2 regions of the Paenibacillus sp. FSL H7-0943 genome follow, and region 2 is predicted to be linked to the other one. Evidence: predicted binding sites of a transcription regulator. Region 2 holds the regulator's gene; the other holds the start of a gene.
What was found. The regulator CtsR, encoded in region 2, represses protease genes until heat stress. The targets are predictions, from matches to a motif close to ATGGTCAATAAAGGTCAAACA.
Positions count from the first base shown of each region.

Region 1: a site for CtsR is predicted at 2,152-2,172, ahead of clpP (ATP-dependent Clp endopeptidase proteolytic subunit ClpP). Genes of this name have one in related genera too.

Region 1 covers NZ_CP150148.1:183,350-187,776, forward strand. The annotation lists gene NSQ55_RS00895 (DUF4163 domain-containing protein) at 1-629, shown strand, start outside; gene NSQ55_RS00900 (GDSL-type esterase/lipase family protein) at 741-1,379, shown strand; gene clpP (ATP-dependent Clp endopeptidase proteolytic subunit ClpP) at 1,469-2,065, opposite strand; tRNA gene NSQ55_RS00910 (tRNA-Arg) at 2,259-2,333, opposite strand; gene NSQ55_RS00915 (sugar-binding domain-containing protein) at 2,602-3,654, shown strand; gene gap (type I glyceraldehyde-3-phosphate dehydrogenase) at 3,768-4,427, shown strand, end outside.
Region 2 covers NZ_CP150148.1:6,273,139-6,277,565, forward strand. The annotation lists gene NSQ55_RS27585 (protein arginine kinase) at 1-990, opposite strand, end outside; gene NSQ55_RS27590 (UvrB/UvrC motif-containing protein) at 1,019-1,543, opposite strand; gene NSQ55_RS27595 (CtsR family transcriptional regulator) at 1,574-2,035, opposite strand; gene NSQ55_RS27600 (GNAT family N-acetyltransferase) at 2,329-3,501, opposite strand; rRNA gene rrf (5S ribosomal RNA) at 3,923-4,039, opposite strand; rRNA gene NSQ55_RS27610 (23S ribosomal RNA) at 4,168-4,427, opposite strand, start outside.

The sequences.
Region 1 (4,427 bases), 800 kb from region 2:
TGGTGAACAGACCGCAGAACGCGCTGACGGTAACCACGGAAACTTATGCTAAAGATCGGGCAGAAGCTTTTATTCAGCTTGATTATCCGAAGATCAGTGGATTGGGCAACTCCAGTGCGCAACAAGCTATTAATAATACTTTGAAGGAAAGTGTTATGAAATTCGCGGCGGGTGCAGAACAGGATATCTCCGATCGAGATGGAGCAGAGCCCAAATACACCTATGATTCAGGTTATGTAGTGACCTACAATCAGAATGGTGTGATCAGCATAGTGATGCATCAGTATAGTGATACGGGCGGCGCCCATGGAATGACTAACCGTGAAGCCTTCACCTTCTCGCTTAAGGATGGTAAACGTCTACTGTTGGGCGACCTGTTTGGAGCTAATCCAAACTACAAAAAACAGCTGAATGCAAAGCTGAGCAAGCTGCTGAAGGCAGAGGATAGTTATTTGGGAGGATTCAACGGATTGAATACGGAGAAATATTTCTATCTGAAGGACGACAAGGTTGTTCTGTTCTTCCAATTATATGAGTACACAGCGTATGCTGCAGGCTTCCCTGAGTATACTTTTAGTTTCAAAGAGCTTTTACCGGATGGCAGTAGCCCGTTTGCTGGCATGAAATAAATGAAAACGCTTCGTCTCCGCTAATGTCGGCACAAGACATCTCCCCCTTACCAGAGTTGTCTCTTGTTCATATGCTAAAGGGAGTAACTAGTTTATGAACGGGGGAGAGCTATGGGCTACCAATATACTGCAATTGGCGATTCCTTGACGACTGGATTTGGTGCTCTGCCAGGTAACGGTTTTGTACCGGTGTACCGTAGAATGGCAGAAGGGAGACTGCGGACTACTGTAGCCTCTACGAATTTAGGCGTGAACGGAATGACTACTTCAGAGCTGGAGCAGCGGCTGCGCGGAAATTCCATGATGCGTGAGGCCGTTCGAGTAGCTGATATCATCACTGTGTCTATCGGTGGTAATGATTTGATTCACGCGGCCAAATCAGCAGCAAGACAGCAAGGCAACTTATCCGCAGAACTGCGCAGATCGCTTCAGGAATGCAAACAAAATTTCTCTGCAATTATGAATATCCTTATACAATTGAAGGCGAGGACGCGTAGACCTTTTATCATTAGAATTGTGGGATTATATAACCCCTATCCTCAGGTGGTTGGTGCGACAGAGTGGGTCAGGCAGTTTAATCAATACGCAGCACAGTACAGCAGCCGAGTATGTGGATTTGCTTCGATTTACAGTGAGTTCGCAGGAAATGAGAGAGGGCTGTTATCCATTGATCATTTGCATCCGAATGGCCGGGGTTATCGCGTAATTGCCGAGAAGCTGGATGCGCTAGGTTATGGCGGCCTGGCTTAATTGGATTTAGGTCTTCTATAAAATATAAAGAGGCTGTGCTCTAACCATAACGGATAGAGCACAGCCTCTTTATATTTTTACTTTATAGCTTACACACCGCTAGGCAATGTCTTCTCGATTACTTTATCTACGATACCGTATTCAGCCGCGTCTGCAGCAGTCATGAAGTAGTCGCGATCTGTATCCTTCTCAATACGTTCTAGAGGTTGACCCGTACGTTCTGCTAGAATACGGTTCAGCTTATCGCGCAATTTGAGGATGCGGCGGGCACGGATTTCAATGTCCGTTGCTTGACCTTGAGCACCACCCAGAGGCTGGTGGATCATGATCTCGCTGTTAGGCAGTGCGAAGCGTTTGCCTTTGGCGCCAGCGTTTAGCAGGAAAGCTCCCATGGAAGCTGCCATACCCACACAGATGGTGGAAACGTCTGGTTTAATGTACTGCATTGTATCAAAAATAGCCATACCTGCAGTAATGGAACCGCCTGGGCTATTCACGTAAAGGTGAATGTCCTTGTCAGGATCTTCGGCAGCCAAGAACAGCATTTGTGCGATGATAGAATTGGCTACCACGTCATTAACCTCCGTTCCAAGGAAAATGATGCGGTCCTTCAGCAGGCGGGAATAGATGTCATAAGCGCGCTCGCCGCGGTTGCTCTGTTCTACTACCATAGGAATATAACTCACGTGGAAAACCTCCTTGATATTGGTTCTTTAAATGTATTCATTTTTACTCTTGCCGTATTACCCACATGATAAACAAATTCAAACAAAAAGTCAAAGAAAGTCAAACTTATATTCAAAAAAAAGAGCCGACAAGCGGCTCTTTGGTTAAGTATTAGTATAGGCACTACTAAATTATGTGCAAAAATGAAATTAATGGCGCGCCCGCCAAGAATCGAACTTGGATCTCAGGCTTCGGAGGCCTACGTCATATCCATTGGACCACGGGCGCAACAAAAATGATTATAATACAATTTTTACACAATTGCAATGTAATATTAATACTGGACAAGCGCTTTAGGGGCAGGCATCGGGCGCTAAATCTTTTTCTGACCTTATTAATGTATAAGAAGACAAGCGCTTGAGAATTCTACTCTCGGAAGACTTGCGCTTCGAGCAATATTTGGTTAGAATATGGGTGGGACTTAAAAAGTTTACCCGGGACGTTTTGAGACCATGAACAAGGGAATAGAGGAAGACGAAGTTGCAGGAGTGAAAGTATGCGTAATTTATTAGATATCCAAAAGCAGCTTCTGCCTGATCTCATGGAAACCCTTAAGAGACGGTACACGATTCTTCATCAGATCATGCTGTCCGATATTATTGGGCGCAGAACGCTAGCCGCTTCGCTAGATATGACTGAGCGGGTACTGCGTGCCGAGACGGATCTTCTGAAATCGCAAGGGCTTATTGAGATCGAGAGTGTTGGCATGCGCATTAGCGCTGCTGGACGTAGACTGCTTGATTTGCTAGAGCCGGTTGTTAAGAGCCTATTTGGTCTGGATGAGCTGGAAGAGAAAATTCGAGCAACGTATGGTCTGGATAAAGTTATTGTAGTACCGGGTGATTGTGAGTCATCGCCGTTCACCAAACGAGAGCTTGGCCGAGCGGGTGCGAAAGCGCTGCTGAGTATACTTCGCGCAGATGATACAGTTGCCGTCACAGGTGGATCTACGCTTGCCGATATGGCTGATCAACTGACACCGCCGTTGTCCCTTTCCTATAAGAACGCTTGGTTTGTTCCGGCGCGTGGAGGATTAGGAGAGAGTATGGAGATTCAAGCCAACACGATTGCCTCAACAATGGCAAAGCGGGTTGGAGCCAACTACCGGTTGTTGCATGTCCCTGATTTGCTTAGTGGGGATGCATACCAATCGCTGGCACTTGACTCTAATATTGGAGAGATTGTACAAACCATCCGTAGTTCGCGTATTATTGTACATGGGATTGGGGATGCCATTGAAATGACCCGCCGCCGCAAACTGGACGAGGCTACAGTCTCGGAAATCCAGGGTGAAGGGGCAGTGGCCGAATCTTTTGGCTATTATTTCAATGAAGAGGGTCAGGTTGTCCATACCATGCTTACGATGGGTCTACGTCTAGAAGATATTATTCGGACAGAGAAAGTCATCGGTATTGCAGGAGGCAAACCCAAGGCCAAAGCCATTCATGCCATGCTGCGTTTCGGGCAGGAGAATATTCTCGTCACGGACGAGGCTGCCGCAGTAGAAATAGGCAAGGAAATTGACAATCAACTACAGCTATCTTCGTAGTTTTTAGATTGCAGGCAATAACATACTTCTTGCATCATACTTAACATTGTTGTCATGACAGACCTCACCGTCTGTTTTGAATAAATAAAACGAATTCTAGGAGGAACTATTCAATGAGTGTAAAAGTTGGAATTAACGGTTTTGGACGTATTGGACGCCTTGCTTTCCGCCGTATTCAAAATGTAGAAGGTATCGAAGTGGTAGCAATCAACGACTTGACTGACGCTAAGATGCTTGCTCATTTGCTTAAATATGATACAACTCAAGGTAAATTCCAAGGTGATGTTGAAGTGCATGATGGCTTCTTCAAAGTCAATGGTAAAGAAGTTAAGGTTCTTGCTAACCGCAACCCTGAAGAATTGCCATGGGGCGACCTAGGCGTTGATATCGTACTTGAGTGCACAGGTTTCTTCACAACTAAAGAAGCAGCTGAAAAACACTTGAAAGGTGGAGCTAAGAAAGTAGTTATCTCCGCTCCAGCTACTGGCGACATGAAAACTGTCGTTTACAACGTTAACGATGACATTCTTGATGGTACTGAGACTGTTATTTCCGGCGCATCTTGCACAACTAACTGCCTAGCTCCTATGGCAAAAGTACTGAACGACAAGTTCGGTATCGTTGAAGGCTTGATGACTACAATTCATGCTTACACTGGCGACCAAAACACTTTGGATGCTCCACATGCTAAAGGTGACTTCAGACGCGCTCGTGCAGCAGCTGAGAACATCATTCCTAACACTACTGGTGCTGCTAAAGCAATCGGTCTGGTT
Region 2 (4,427 bases):
ACCGAACATTTTTTGCAGAAATCCTGGCTGTGTCTTAACGTTAAGCTCATTAAGCACGGAAATCGAAGGGCCTTCCAGTATGCCAAGGTCAACCCCAAGTCTCACATCAGACAGCCGTTGTGCGGATTCTTTAAGCTCCATTAGAGCAGCGTAACACAAAATCCCATAAGATCTTTTCACTCGGTCTGTAATTCTCAAAGCGGAATCTACAAGCAGCCTTTCACGGGCATTTCGTTCATGCTCTATAATCTGGGTGACTACACTGTGAAGGTTCTCGATGATTTCACTTTCTGTTTGACCGAGAGTAATCTGATTGGAAATTTGAAAGATGTTCCCTACTGCTTCGCTGCCCTCACCATAAATTCCTCTTACAGTCAATCCCACTTGGTTCACTGCTGACAATATGCGATTGATCTGTTGGGTCATTACTAGTGCTGGCAAATGCAGCATTACTGAGGCACGCAGCCCTGTACCCACATTGGTGGGACAACTGGTCAAGTATCCTCTTTTATCATCAAAAGCGTAATTCACAGCCGATTCGAAGATATCATCGATGGCTGTCGCACGTTGCCATGCTTCTCTTACCTGAAGACCCGGGAACAGACATTGGATCCGCAGATGGTCTTCTTCGTTAATCATGATGCTGACCGACTCATCTTCATTTAATATCACAGCTGCGCCACGTGAATCATTAGCCAGATTAGGACTGATGAGATGTTTCTCGACCAATACCTTTTTATCCAGTTCATTCACTTCAGCAAGCTTTATTAGTTGAAAAGATCCGAATTCGGCAGCAGTTTCCCCATGAAACACAGGGGCCAGCAGCTCTAATACTTCTTCCGATTGCTCTAAGGAAGCAAGCATAGGGAATGGAAGATGCTCTAAATTACGTGCAATACGCATACGGCTGCTAATTACAATCTCGGAGTGACTGCCTCCCGAGCGCATCCAATCACTAAGCGCTTGTTCAGTAAATCGGAGACTTGACATGTCATATCCCCCCTATATATCAAAGACTTTACTCTTGTGCCATTTCTTTTTCAAGTTGGCGAATTTGATCCCGCAGCTCTGCCGCAGTTTCGAATTCCTCCTGTGCGATACTTTGCTGTAATTCCAGCTTCAATTCATCAATTTGCCGCTTGAACACAATTTGTGCTCCAGCACGTTTAGGAATCTTGCCTACATGCGAAGTGCTGCCATGCACCCGTTTAAAGAGCGGGTCCAGTGCACTGTTAAAATATTTATAACAGGAGCTGCAGCCAAAACGACCCAATTTGCTAAACTGCGAGTACGTCATTCCACAATTCTCACATTGCAGACTCTGCGTAGTCTTCGTAGCAGCCGTCTTTTCCTTACCGGCCCCTTCAAGATCAAGCAGACCGGACAGCAAGCTGTGAATGGAGAATCCTCCAGCAGTTCCCGGGATCAGTTCACCCTTCTCCCGCGCACAGCTCTCGCAGATATGAAATTCTGTCTTCTCTCCATTCACGATCTTGGTGAAATGGAGTGTTGCTGGCTTGACGCCACATTCCTGACATTGCATAAGCGAAAGCCCCTCCCTTATGATTGACAATTATTTGCCTAACAAAGAGATTAACATCGCCTTCATAATCTTGGCCCGAATCTCATCCCGATATGGAATCTTAACCGTTAGGCAATCCCGAGAAACAGCAGCGCGCATAAGACACGCCTCACGCTTGCTTAGAAAACCAGCTTCTTCCAGTTGATAAATCAACCCTTCGGCAGCGTTCTGATCTATCCCGCCACCTATAGTATGGTTTAAATGGGCATGCAGTGCCACGTTGGGCGGCAATTCAAAACGTTGAATACGAATATATCCCCCGCCACCACGCTTACTTTCCACCACATAGCCTTTTTCCAGTGTAAAGCGTGTACTAATAACATAATTGATCTGTGACGGTACGCATGAGAACTGGTCCGCCAGGTCATTTCGCTGGATTTCCACCGTACCTTCGGGACTTTCATGCAAAATATTCTTCAGATATTGTTCAATAATATCAGAGATATTGCGCATCACTCATCCTCCAGTGCTCTTTAAAGCTTCATAATATCGCTTGCGCCCGCATCCTTAATGACATTCATTAGTGAACTTCATTCATATAAGTCTGAAGAAAACTTCACAAATTCAGAGGATCGCACTGTATGTCATCAGGTGCGTTGACTTTGACTTTCTTTGACTTTTTAATATTATAACATATTCTGTGCTAATTCCAAGAGGATTCTCTTATTTTTCACTTTTTTCAGCGAATGTATTCGGAAATAAAGAACTCTCCCAGCATCTTTCGAAGGGGAGAGCCTAATTATTTTCTAAAAATGATCAAAAAGTGCAGTTTCAGCTTGCGGTATGATTTCTTCGAGCCATTCCAGAGCCCTCGGATTACCAGTCACACGTCCATAACGAGCCAGCTCTGCCGGGCGTTTATATCCAAACATTAGAATCGTCAGCGTACCAATCTCACAGCTTAAGTCAGCTGCATCCCGTTCACCCTCTATACGCAAGAAAGCTGCTGCTCCCTTTTCGGAGACAGTCCATTCCCACAACCCGTCATTCCATGGGGCGTATTTATCTTCAATATAGATAACCTGTTTCTTCTGACTGTTGTGACGCTTAAAAGAATAACTCTCCACGAATGCTTTAGCATTAACAATACGCGCCATAAAATAAGGATAATTCTCCTGCTCTATACGCGGATCAGGCAGCAAAAAGGGTAACATATCATCGGATGGCACCAGTTTTAGCGATGCACCGGTCACCATCGAATCGTGATTCGCAAGAAATGTCCACAGCCCCTGCCGGGCCTGTTCGTTCAAAAACACAAATTCATCAATGACCAGCTCTCTATTTTCTATCTTATATAGTACGTATCCTTCAGGTTCCCCAAGCTGTGAATAAAATACCGCAGTCTGACCTTCATCATCCAGAACAGAGTTTTCCCACCAGTCCAAATCACGCTTAAGTGTTCCGTTATATCTAACTGCAAAACGATTGTATAAGTTGTCCAATACTTCGATATCTATAACACCACGTCTTACCTTGCCCTCAACTTCAACCTTCTTGGGAAACTTGGCAACAGGAATGGAGTATTTCTTATATTCACAATAAACTTCCCAACCAAATTTGCGATAAAAGGGGATCAAGAACGGATGCAGAAAAGATAATGTCTGCCCCGCCTCATTCATCGTTTGCAGCGTATGCGCTAGGAGCTTTGCCACATGTCCCTGTCTGCGATTCTCTGGCCATGTCGCTACCCCTGCGAGCCCTCCCATAGGTACTAATCTACCTTGTATGTACACTTCGAACGGAAGAAGAGTAAGTTTAGCTTCCAAAGTACCTTCTTCAAAAGCACCCCATACGCGTTCTGCTTTAAATCTTTCCTTAGCATTCGCCCTTTTCTCACTAGGCAGCTTGTATTGAAAAGCATATTCAGATAAATCCATGCTTAGATCAAACTCTTCTGAGTGCAACTGTCTGATATCCACAAAACTCACCTCATCATTTATGAATTTACTTTTATGGTTAGTATAACAAGAGAGTGTATTGTGTGCGAATTATAAGGATATTTTTCGAACTTTTTTCAGTTATCCACAGCCTTAGGCAGTTTTAAAAATAGTCTTGTAATCTTGTTCTATTCAAGTTAAAATAATTATCCACTTATCAATCCCTCTATCCACATAAATATGACTATATCCACAGCAACCCGTGTATTACTTAGGTTTTCTGTTGACAGATCTACATAAATATGTACTTAATCCACACCATTTGGTGATTTTTTGCCTTTTAATCATCTATCCACATGTGCGTAAGTTTTCTGCAAATTCCAATGAATTATCCACAAGTTTTCCACAATCTATAATAGACGCAAAAAAGCCACTGTCGAGTTATCAACAGTGGTCTATTTGTGCTTGGCAACGTCCTACTCTCCCAGGACCCTTCGGTCCAAGTACCATCGGCGCTGGAGGGCTTAACGGTCGTGTTCGGGATGGGTACGCGTGGAACCCCTCCGCTATCGCCACCAAACATGCGTCTGTGAAACAGACGCTGCCGCGTGAAATTCAGTTCATCACCAGAAGTGACAATGAATTTCTAAGCGTATTTCAGGCTTGATGCCTGAAAACTGAATCCGAAACGAATCTGCATCCTACGTATAGGATAAGCCCTCGACCGATTAGTATTGGTCAGCTCCATGCATTGCTGCACTTCCACCTCCAACCTATCTACCTCGTCGTCTTCAAGGGGTCTTACTAATTGGGAAATCTCATCTTGAGGGGGGCTTCACGCTTAGATGCTTTCAGCGCTTATCCCGTCCGTACGTAGCTACCCAGCCATGCTCCTGGCGGAACAACTGGTGCACCAGCGGTACGTCCATCCCGGTCCTCTCGTACTAAGGACAGCTCCTCTCAAATTT